Regions from separate parts of the Bradyrhizobium commune genome, predicted to be linked through region 1. Evidence: predicted binding sites of a transcription regulator. Region 1 holds the regulator's gene; the other holds the start of a gene.
The links. Region 1 encodes PhoB, which activates phosphate uptake and scavenging genes when phosphate is short. Its sites were predicted from a motif close to TGTCATNNANCTGTCAT; they were not measured.
Positions count from the first base shown of each region.

Region 1 (5,717 bases):
CGGACTCTTGCGCGCGAGTCACGCCATATTGTAGCGTTTGGCTTGTCAGATACGACATCTCGTGCGGCAGTTCTGATCCCAAAAGTCCTCATGTACCGGCGTAAACGTTCGGGCGCATTGTTGTGCCCGGCGAGCCTTAAGGGATTCTGGCGGCATGGGTTTTTCGAGGCTTAGGCATTCGTCGTGCCGCCCCAGGATGGCTGGCGCGCGACGAAGGAAAGGGTGCAATGACGGTTTTGACCTGGTCCGACGATCGCGTCGAGCAGTTGAAAAAGCTCTGGGAAGCAGGACTTTCGGCCAGCCAGATCGCGGCCGAGCTCGGCAATGTGACCCGTAACGCCGTGATCGGCAAGGTGCACCGGCTCGGCCTGTCCGGCCGTGCCAAGAGCCCGTCGTCGGCGGCTCCCCGGCCGCGCAAGGCGCGTCCCGCGCAGCATATGATGCGGGTGAGCCGTCCCATTGCGCGCGGCAACACCGCCTTGGCGCAGGCCTTCGAGATCGAGGTCGAGGCCGAACCGGTCACCTACGACAACGTGGTGCCGATGAGCCAGCGGCTGTCGCTGCTGGAGCTGAACGAGGCGACCTGCCACTGGCCGGTCGGCGATCCCTCGAGCCCGGATTTCTTCTTCTGCGGCGGCAAGGCGCTCTCCGGCCTGCCCTATTGCGCCCAGCATTCGCGGGTGGCGTATCAACCGGCCGCGGATCGGCGGCGGGCGCCCGCGAAGCCGCCGCGCTGAGATAGATCTGAGTCAAGTTTAGGAGCCGTCGTGATAACGGCTCAACAAACTCCGCTGTCGTCCCGGCGAAGGCCGGGACCCATAACCACCGGCAGATGTGGTTAAGGAGACTCGGAGTTACCCTCTTCGCGCAACAACTACGCCCTGGGGTTATGGGTCCCGGCCTTCGCCGGGACGGCACCGATTTTGTAGCGGCAGCTCGCTAAAGCATGATCCGGAAAAGTGCGCAGCGGTTTTCCGAAAAGATCATGCTCGAACAACAACCTAAAGCGCGATGACGATTCATCCCAATCTCATCGCGCTTCAGGTCGGCTTACGTCTGCTCGGCCTTCGCGAACCGATCATCCAGCGCATAGCCGGCGCCGCGGACGGTGCGGATCGGGTCCTGCTCGCGGCCGAGATTGAGCAGCTTGCGCAGGCGGCCGATATGCACGTCGACGGTGCGCTCGTCGATATAGATGTCGCGGCCCCAGACGCTGTCGAGCAGCTGCTCGCGCGAGAACACGCGACCGGGATGCTCCAGGAAGAACTCGAGCAGGCGATATTCGGTCGGGCCAAGATCGATCGGCCGGCCCGAGCGCGCCACGCGGCGCTTTTCACGGTCGAGCTCGATGTCGCCGAAAGCGAGCACCGTGGCGAGCCGCTCGGGGCTTGCGCGCCGCAGCAGGCCTTTCACGCGGGCCAAAAGCTCGGGGACCGAGAACGGCTTGACGATGTAGTCGTCGGCGCCGGTCGCGAGCCCGCGAACCCGCTCGCTCTCCTCGCCGCGTGCGGTCAGCATGATGATCGGCAGCTGCTTGGTGTCGGACCGGGCGCGCAGCCGTCGGCACAGCTCGATGCCGGAGAGACCCGGCAGCATCCAGTCGAGCACGATCAGATCGGGGATGTGCTCCTTGAGACGGGTGTCGGCGTCGTCGCCGCGCATCACCGTCTCGACGTCATAGCCGTCGCCTTCGAGGTTGTAACGCAGAAGCTCGGTCAGAGCTTCCTCGTCTTCAACCACCATAATGCGTGCGCCCATGGGGTCGTCGCTCCTTACGTATTCGGGACCGGCGCGGCGAAGGTCGTCATGTCGCCCTTCGGCCGCTTGTCGGTGATGGCCTGACCTTCGATCATGTAGAACACCGTCTCGGCGATGTTGGTGGCATGGTCGCCGATCCGCTCGATGTTCTTGGCGCAGAACATCAGGTGAATGCAGAACGAGATATTGCGCGGATCCTCCATCATGTAGGTGAGGAGCTCGCGGAACAGCGAGGTGCAGATGGCGTCGACTTCCTCGTCGCCCTTCCACACCGCCATCGCCGCCGGCAGATCGTGCGCGGCATAGGCGTCCAGCACCGACTTGACCTGCTGCTGCACGAGATCGGTCATGTGCTCGAGGCCGCGGAACAGCTTCAGCGGATGAAAATCGGTCTCCAGCGCCGCGACGCGCTTGCCCATGTTCTTGGCGAGGTCGCCGATCCGCTCGAGATCGGTCGCAACCCGCATGGCGCCGACGATCTCGCGCAAATCGACCGCCATCGGCTGGCGGCGGGCGATGGTGAGCACGGCGCGTTCCTCGATCTTCTTCTGGAGCGCGTCGATCTCGACGTCGGTTGCGACCACGCGCTGGCCGAGCGCGACGTCGCGCCGGATCAGCGCGTCGACGGAATCGACGATCATGCGCTCGGCGAGGCCGCCCATCTCGGCGACCAGCCGGGTCAGCTCCTGAAGGTCGGAGTCGAAGGCTTTTGCGGTATGTTCCGAACCCATGTCCTGTCTCCTCAGCCGAACCGGCCGGTGATGTAATCCTGCGTGCGCCGGTCGGTCGGCGACGTGAAGATCTTGCTGGTGTCGTCGAACTCGATCAGCTCGCCGAGATACATGAACGCGGTCTTGTCGGAGACGCGCGCCGCCTGCTGCATGTTGTGGGTGACGATCGCGATGGTGTAGTTCTCGCTCAATTCCTGGATCAGCTCCTCGACCTTGGCGGTCGAGATCGGATCGAGCGCCGAGCAGGGCTCGTCGAACAGGATCACCTCGGGCCGCACCGCGACGGTACGGGCGATGCAGAGGCGCTGCTGCTGGCCGCCGGAGAGCGACAGGCCGCTCGCATTCAACTTGTCCTTGACCTCGTTCCACAGCGCGCCGCCGCGCAGCGCCTTCTCGACGCGGTCGTCCATCTCGGACTTCGAGATCTTCTCGTAGAGACGGATGCCGAAGGCGATGTTCTCGTAGATCGTCATCGGGAACGGCGTCGGCTTCTGGAACACCATGCCGACGCGCGCGCGCAGCAGATTGAGGTCGAGCTTGGGGTCGAGGACGTTGGTCTGGTCCAGCATGAGCTGGCCGGTGACGCGCTGGCCCGGATAGAGGTCGTACATCCGGTTGAAGATGCGCAGCAGGGTCGACTTGCCGCAGCCGGAAGGCCCGATGAACGCCGTGACACGGTTGGCGCCGAGCACCAGGTTGATGTTCTTCAGCGCATGGTGCTCGCCGTAATAGAAGTTGAGGTTGCGCACCGTCACCTTGGCGGGGGCTTCGGGCAGCGTGGGGGCCTGGGGCAGTCCACCGGACGCGCTCATCGATACGGAAAGATCACTCATTTTGCGGTCCTTTCGGCGCCAAGGATGCGCGCGCCAATATTCAGGGCAAGCACGGTCAGGGTGATGAGCAGCGCGCCACTCCAGGCGAGCTGCTTCCAATAGGCGTAGGGGCTCTGCACGAAGTTGTTGATGGTGACCGGCAGGTTCGCCATCGTCTTGTTCAGGCTCAGGCTGAAGAACTGGTTCGACAGCGCGGTGAAGAGCAGCGGCGCGGTCTCGCCGGCGACGCGGGCGGTGGCAAGCAGCACGCCGGTGATGAGGCCGGAACGGGCGGCGCGATAGGCGATGCGCTTGATCACCAGCGAGCGCGGCAGGCCGAGCGCGGAGGCCGCCTCGCGCAGCGCGTTCGGCACCAGCAGCAGCATGTCCTCGGTCGTGCGCAGCACCACCGGGATCACGATGACGGCGAGCGCGAGACAGCCGGCGATCGCCGAGAAGCCGCGCATCGGCACCACCACCGCGCCGTAGATGAACAGGCCGATGATGATCGAGGGCGCCGAGAGCAGGATGTCGTTGATGAAGCGGATCACCGAGGTCAGCTTGTCGTTGCGGCCGTACTCGGCGAGGTAGGTGCCGGCGAACATGCCGAGCGGCGCGCCGATGCCGACGCCGATCACGGTCATGATGATCGAACCGACGATCGCGTTGCGCAGGCCGCCTTCGGTCGAGCCCGGAGGCGGAGTGTCGGCGACGAATAACTCTGGGCTGAGACCGGCCACGCCGTTGTAGAGCAGCGTGATCAGGATCAGCGCAAGCCAGGTGACGCCGAAGGCGGCGGCACCGATGCAGAGCCCGCGGATGACGATGTCCTTGCGGCGGCGGCGTACGTAAATCGGGTTCATGTTACTTCCCCGCCTTCTTCTCGAGACGCAGCAGCATCAGCCGCGCGCCGGCGAGCACGAAGAACGTCAGCACGAACAGCAGCAAGCCGAGCAGGATCAGGCCGGACTGGTGCAGACCGTCGCTCTCGGCGAACTCGCTCGCGATCGCCGCCGAGATCGTGGTGCCGGGCGCGAAGATCGAGGACGAGATCCGGAACGAGTTGCCGATGATGAAGGTCACCGCCATGGTCTCGCCGAGCGCGCGGCCGAGCGCCAGCATGACGCCGCCGATGATGCCGACGCGGGTATAGGGGATCACCACGCTGCGGACGACTTCCCAGGTGGTGCAGCCGACGCCGTAGGCGGCCTCTTTCAGCACCGGCGGCACCGTCTTGAACACGTCGACCGAGATCGAGGTGATGAAGGGCAGCACCATGATGGCGAGGATCAGCGCGGCGTTGAACAGGCTGAGATAGGACGGCGGACCGGCGAAGATCGCGCCGAGGACCGGGACGCCGTCGAAGATCTTGATCATGAAGGGCTGGAAGGTGTTGGCCAGGAACGGGCCGAGCACGAAGAAGCCCCACATGCCGTAGATGATCGAGGGGATGCCGGCGAGCAGCTCGACGGCCATGCCGATCGGGCGGCGCAGCCATTGCGGGCAGAGCTCGGTCAGGAAGATCGCGATGCCGAGACCGACCGGGATCGCGATCAGCATCGCGATGAAAGAGGTCACGAGCGTGCCATACATCGGGCCGAGCGCGCCGAGCACGGGCGGATCGGCGGACGGCGCCCAGCGCTGCGTCCACAGGAACGCGAAGCCGTATTCCTTCATCGCCGGGAAGGCGCCGACGATCAGCGACAGGATGATGCCGCCGAGAATGAGAAGCACCGAGATCGCGCTGATGCGCGTGATCCAGTAAAAAGTGAGGTCACCGAGCTTGAACGCGCTCAAGGCCTTGGCGCGATCATACGGTCCGGCGGCGTCAACTACATTGCTCTCGACAGCCATTTCTGCCACGCCGATCCCCTGTACAAACGATACTTGTTTTTGTGTCACCGGTCTCGGCCCCGGATGCAGCACTGGGCTGATCCGGGGCCGAGGTCTTGCGGTCTCTGATGCGGCCGTTGCCGGCCGCACAGACTTAAGAGCTCAGCTCTTGATGTCGGCCGACCAGGTCTTCTCGATCAGGGTCACGACGCTGTCGGGCATCGGGATGTAGTCGAGTTCCTCGGCAGCCTTGGCGCCGTTCTTGAACGCCCAGGCGAAGAACTTGAGGGCTTCCTTCGACGCCGCCTTATCAGCCGGCTCCTTGTGCATCAGGATGAAGGTCGCAGCCGTGATCGGCCAGGACTTGTCGCCGGGCTGGTCGGTCAGGATGACGTAGTAGCCGGGAGCCTTGGCCCAGTCGGCGTTGGAAGCGGCCGCCTGGAACGCCTCGACCGTCGGCTGCACCGTCTTGCCAGCCTTGTTGACGAGGCCGGTATAGGTCAGCTTGTTCTGCTTGGCATAGGCGTACTCGACGTAGCCGATCGAGTTCTTGGTCTGGCTGATGTTGCCCGACACGCCCTCG
Region 1 covers NZ_CP061379.1:7,353,974-7,359,690, forward strand. The annotation lists gene IC761_RS34540 (GcrA family cell cycle regulator) at 228-737, shown strand; gene phoB (phosphate regulon transcriptional regulator PhoB) at 1,051-1,758, opposite strand; gene phoU (phosphate signaling complex protein PhoU) at 1,773-2,489, opposite strand; gene pstB (phosphate ABC transporter ATP-binding protein PstB) at 2,501-3,322, opposite strand; gene pstA (phosphate ABC transporter permease PstA) at 3,319-4,164, opposite strand; gene pstC (phosphate ABC transporter permease subunit PstC) at 4,166-5,155, opposite strand; gene pstS (phosphate ABC transporter substrate-binding protein PstS) at 5,297-5,717, opposite strand, start outside.

Region 2 (5,717 bases), 2.8 Mb from region 1:
TGAGCCCCATCCGGTCGGGATAGAGGCCGGTCAAGGAGCTCGTGATGCCGGCGGTCGTATGCGAGATCAGCACGGTGTAGTGCTTGTTCAGGAGCGTGCCGTTGTCCTTCAGGAAATTGTAGAGGTGCGGCATCTGCTCCAGATCGGACGGAACGTTGGGGTTGTCGCGCGTGAGGTGCACGTTGTCGAACTGGATGTAGATGACGTGCTTTACCTCGTGACCGGGCGATCCGAGCTGGCAGGATTTGCGCTCGTGCTCCTCGGCGCTCGCCGGCGTCAGCCAGAGCACCGTCGCAGCCATCGCTGCCACTCCGAATAGCCGATTGTGCAATGACGAAGTGTGATTCAGAAATCTGTTCACCGTTTCCTCCGCATTAAAAACGAGGCCATAGCAAACCAGCCCCTGACGCGTGGACGTCAGAGGGTGTCGATACGGCCGATTAAGCTACGTGCTGGACTCTCGCGGAGACACAATAAGACACGCTATGTAACACTACGATAAACGATATGTGATGCGGAGCTGTCCGCGTTGGAGTTCCGCGCGGCCGCGACGCCGCCGACCTTGTCGAACATTTGCGGCACGATGCATTGATGCCGATCCCGGCATCTACTTGAACACGATCATCTTCTCGGCCGTCATCTCATGCATCGTGTAGGGAATACCGCCGACGCCATGTCCTGAGACGCGGCGGCCGGCGAAAGGCATCCAGTCGGTGCGGAAAGCGGTATGGTCGTTGATCATCACTGCCGCGGCGTCGAGGCGTTCCGCCGCATCGAGTGCAACCGCGAGATCGCGCGTGAAGATGGCGGACTGGAACGAGACGGGAAGCGAGTTGGCCTCGTTGATCGCATCGTCGATGTGCTCGAAGGGGTAGATGCAGGTCACCGGGCCGAACACCTCGAGCGTCGAAACTTTTGCATCACGCGGTGGCGAAATCAGGATCGACGGCTTGAGCGTGGTCTCGCTCAGCCGTCCGCCGCCGATCTGGCGTGTCCCGGCCGATGTTGCTTCGGCAATCCAGCCTTCGACCCGGTTGGCCTCTTGCGGCGTAATCAACGGTCCGACCTCGGTCTCGGGGAGCGTCGGATCTCCCACCCTGAGCGCCTCGACCCGCGCCGCCATCCTGTCGATGAATTCCTTCTGAAGCGAAGAGTGAACATAGATGCGCTGGACCGACACGCAGACTTGCCCGGCGTGGTAATACCCACCCTTGACGATCGGCTCGACGATTTTGTCGAGGTCGGCGCTGCGGTCGATGATGAGGGGAGCGACACCGCCGTGCTCGAGCGCGCAGCGCGCGCCGGGGGTGATGACTGATCGCAGATGCCAGCCGACGCGCGCCGAACCGATGAAGCTCAGGAAGGCGACGCGCGGGTCCGTCGCAAATTTTTCCGGAAGGCTGTGATCCTCCGGCAGAAACGTCTGAACCCAGCCTTCCGGCATGCCGGCCTTGTGAATGAGCTTCACCAGTTCGACGCAGCATAGGGGCGTTGTGCCCGCGGGCTTGACGATCACCGGGCAACCGGTCGCGATCGCTGGCGCGAGCTGGTGAACGATCAGGTTGAGGGGATGATTGAAGGCTGAGATTGCCGCAACGATGCCGATGGGTTCCTTGATCGTCCATGCCCGCCGGCCGTCGCTCGCAGGCGTGAGGCCCATCGGGATCTCGACCCCGCCGCGGGTTCGCAGAAAATCCGCCGCCGAGCGGATGCCGTCGATCGCCCGGTCCGTCTCGATCAACGCGTCCGTCAGCGGCTTTCCGCCCTCTCGTGCGATCAGAATGCCAAAGTCCTGTCGCTTCTCGGCAACGAGATCAGCGAGCTTGTGGAGAATGGCGATGCGCTGATGCGGCTTCAGCCAGGCCTTCCGGTCCGCGAGCAGTTTTCGTGCGGTCTCGAACTTGGCCTCCAGCGCGGCGGCGTCGTCACTGGCGAGCTCGGTGATCTCCTTGCGGTCGAAGGCCTGGACAACTTTGAGCATCATGATCTCCATGGATGTCTTTGCGTGGTGCTGGAGCGTCGTCGCGCGCTCGCAGTCTAGCTCGGCGCCGCGGGACCCGAGGTCAATTGAAGCAAAACCGCTTAAGCGTCAGGTGATGCGGAACCGGAGTTCAGGCAGAACCTGAAGCAGATTATGGTACGGGGCGTCGCCTGGCCACGTCGCCGGTCAGCGCGGAGCGGAGCGATCGTGCGATTTTGCAATGATGACATCATGCCCCTGTTTTGCCCGACGAGTCAAATTCTCTTCGGGAAAGCGTAAGTCACATTGATCCGCCACGCCCGGCTACTGTGCATGGGGTTGTTTTCGCATTTTTGTATTGGCAGCGCGGACTAGCTCCCGGCCGTCGTCCCAGCGAAGGCCGGGACCCATAACCACGGAAGTGGTTTGGCGAAAACTCGGAGTTATCAGTTTGCGCTATGGCTGCACTCTGAGCGTATGGGTCCCGGCCTTCGCCGGGACGACATCGAGCAAAAGGCGATTGCTTTGGCCCCGCGTCGCATCGCTTACGCGCTCTCCGTCTCCCGGTGCACGTCGTGCACCACGAGCCCCATGCCTTCCTCGGGCATCTTGATCCAGTCGCGCCGCTTCAGCGTGCGCTTGGTGTCCTCGTAGCCTGAGGTCCAGTGCTCGCGCATCGAGGTGCCCGAGAACTCGTGGTCCTTGGCGTCGCCCTCATAGGCCTTCTGCTGGTAGATCAGATGCAGGATCGCGATCTCCGGCATGTTGCGCAGGCTGGCCTTGAGCTGTCGGTCCTCGTCGGACAGCTGCTCGTCCGGGATCTTCGTCAGCGCCTTGTAGAGCAGGACCTTGAGATTGTGGCTGCGGCGATAGACGTCGGTGTTGTGGCGGGTGCGCGAGGAATACATGATGTCCTTGTGGCGGGCCATCACGTCCTGGATCGAGCGCGGCAGCACGCCACGCGCGCTGAACAGGTCGACCTGGAACACCAGCGAATTGAGCGCATCCTCCTGGTCGAGCAGATGCTGGAGCGGCGTGTTGGAGACGATGCCGCCGTCCCAGAAATGATCGGTGCCGATCCGCACCATCGGCAGCGCCGGGGGCAGGGCGCCCGAGGCCATGATGTGCTCCGGCTCGATGTCGTCATGGGCGTTGTCGAAATAGATGAAGTTGCCGGAGAGCACGTTCACAGCGCCGACCGCGAAGCGGACCTTCTTCTCGTTGATGAGGTCGAAATCGACGAGCTCGAGCAGGGTCGCCTTGAGCGCCGCCGTGTCGTAATAGCTCGTCGCGGTCCGGGCGCCGACGGGGCTGAGCCAGGGATTGACCTGGTGCGGGGTGAAGAAGCCCGGCTGGCCCATCGCGGACGTCATCCAGGAGCTGTAGAGATTGCGCCATTGGCGGAAGATGTCGCCGTCGGGCGTGTAGTGCCAGATCTTGCGGTTGGTGATACGCTCCCAGAAGATGCGCAACGCTTCGAGCCGCTTCTCCGGCTTGTTGCCGGCAATGATGGAGGAGTTGATCGCGCCGATCGAGACGCCGCAGACCCAGTCGGGCTCGATGCCGGCCTCGTGCAGCGCCTGGTAGACGCCGGCCTGGTAGGCGCCGAGCGCGCCGCCGCCTTGCAGCACCAGCGCGACGCGGTCGCAGCGCTCGGGGCGCCAGCCTCGCGCGGGCGGCTGATGGGTCTGATGGGTCGGTTGCGACGTCTGTGTCGCTTGCGACGTCCGGGCGTCCATGGCCGATGCCTCCTGCCGAGCATGATCTGGGGAAACGATTGCGTCCCGCGGTGACGATGTGATGACAAAGTTGGCGCCGGTGCATCGTTCGCATGCACGTCAACTCATACGGGAATGGCAGAGGTCGTGGGCTTGACGGAAATCCTTCACATGGGAGTCAATGAGGACGGCTAGCCATTTGCATCAGGCGAGAAGCTGCCGGGGCCGACATCACAGACATCACACAGGAGATCCGCGATGCGCAGGGAAGAATTGCTCAGACTTCCGTCCATGCCGGCTGCCGGACCGAGCTATCCGGCCGGGCCCTATCGCTTCGTCAACCGCGAATTCCTGGTCATCACCTATGAGACCGATCCGGACCTGATCCGCGGCGGCCTGCCCGAGCCGCTGGAGCCGATCGATCAGCCGATCGTGCACTATGAATGGATCAGGATGCCGGACTCCTCCGGCTTCGGCAGCTACACCGAATCCGGCCTCGTCATCCCCGCGCGCCTCAACGGCGAGGAGGTCAATTTCGTCTCGCAGATGTATCTCGACGACGATCCGCCGATCGCCGCCGGCCGCGAGATCTGGGGCTTTCCCAAGAAGTACGCCCATCCCAAGCTCGAGATCGTCAAGGACACGCTGACGGGCACGCTGGAATATGCCGGCCAGCTCGTCGCCATGGGCACGATGGGCTACAAGCATGAGAGCATGGCCGGCAACGGCGATCTCACCCGCGCGACGCTGTCGAAGACGCAGATCAACCTGAAGATGATCCCCGGCGTCGATGGCCATCTCGAAGTCTGCCAGCTAGTCGCGATCAACCTGATCGACATCGTGCCGAAGGGCTCCTGGATCGGCCCAGGCCGGCTGCATCTGGTTCCCCATGTGAATGCACCGGTTGCCGATTTCCCGGTGCGGCGCTGCCTCGGCGCGCATCACTACATCGCCGACCTGACCTTGCCGTTCGGCCGCGTCGTGCACGACTACGTCAAGGAGGCCGAGGCGGCCGCCGCGACGGGGATGGCCGCCGAATAGGGCGGCCATCATCAAACTGTAACACTGGCGTAATTCAGTACCCGCGGGAGATCCGGAGGAGGCGAAGCCCCCCGGACATGGGCTGCATTGTGGGGGTGAGCATGGCTGAGCCGGCAAAGCTTGTCAGCGCGTTATCGGACGCCGTACCCGCTATACCGGGCCTGGTGTGGGCGTTCCGCCTGCACAGCGACGGCAGCGCGGAACCGCTCCCGATCGACCAGCGGATCGAGTTCAGCCATGACGGCCGGCTCTGGCTGCATTTCAACCTGAACGACGTGCGGGCGAAGCCGTGGATTTCGGCCGCGAGCCTGCCGCCGCTCGCGCGTGAGCTGTTGCTGTCCAACGACACATTCCAGCAGCTCCACGTCATCGACGGTTGCGTCTACGGTGTGTTCTCCGACCTCGTCCGTGACATCGACAGCCCGACGGAGGAGACCGCGTTTCTGCGCTTCGTCATGACCGAGCATCTCCTCGTCTCCGGCCGCCACCAGGCGCTCTGCTCGGCGGATGCGACCCGCCGGGTGCTCGAAGGCGGCTACCGCGTCGACAATGTCGCTCGTCTGCTGGAGAAGATCGTCGACGAGGTCGCCGACACGCTGGACCGGATGGCCGACAAGCTCGGACAGGAGATCGACGGCATCGAGGAGCGCATCCTCGCTGACGATGTGAAGTCGGATATGCGCGGCAACCTCGGCCGGCTGCGCCGGACTTGCGTCAGGCTGCACCGCCAGCTCACGGGCCTGCGCGTGCTGTTTCACCGCCTCGACCAGAAGAACACGGATCATTTGGCCCCGTCCCTGCGCATTCATGCCGCAAGGCTGGCGCAGCGGCTCGACGGGCTCGATCACGACATCGTCGAGCTCCGCGAACGCAGCCGGCTGCTCGAGGAAGAGCTGCGCTTCAAGAACGAGGAGGAGAGCAACCGCCACCTTCACACGCTGTCGATCGTGACGACGCTCCTGCTGCCGCCGACGCTGATCACCGGCATTTTCGGCATG
Region 2 covers NZ_CP061379.1:4,519,108-4,524,824, reverse strand. The annotation lists gene IC761_RS21445 (alkaline phosphatase family protein) at 1-301, opposite strand, end outside; gene IC761_RS21440 (aldehyde dehydrogenase family protein) at 608-1,981, opposite strand; gene IC761_RS21435 (patatin-like phospholipase family protein) at 2,506-3,699, opposite strand; gene IC761_RS21430 (acetoacetate decarboxylase) at 3,937-4,719, shown strand; gene IC761_RS21425 (transporter) at 4,821-5,717, shown strand, end outside.
Region 2: a site for PhoB is predicted at 3,750-3,766, ahead of IC761_RS21430 (acetoacetate decarboxylase). Genes of this name have one in related genera too.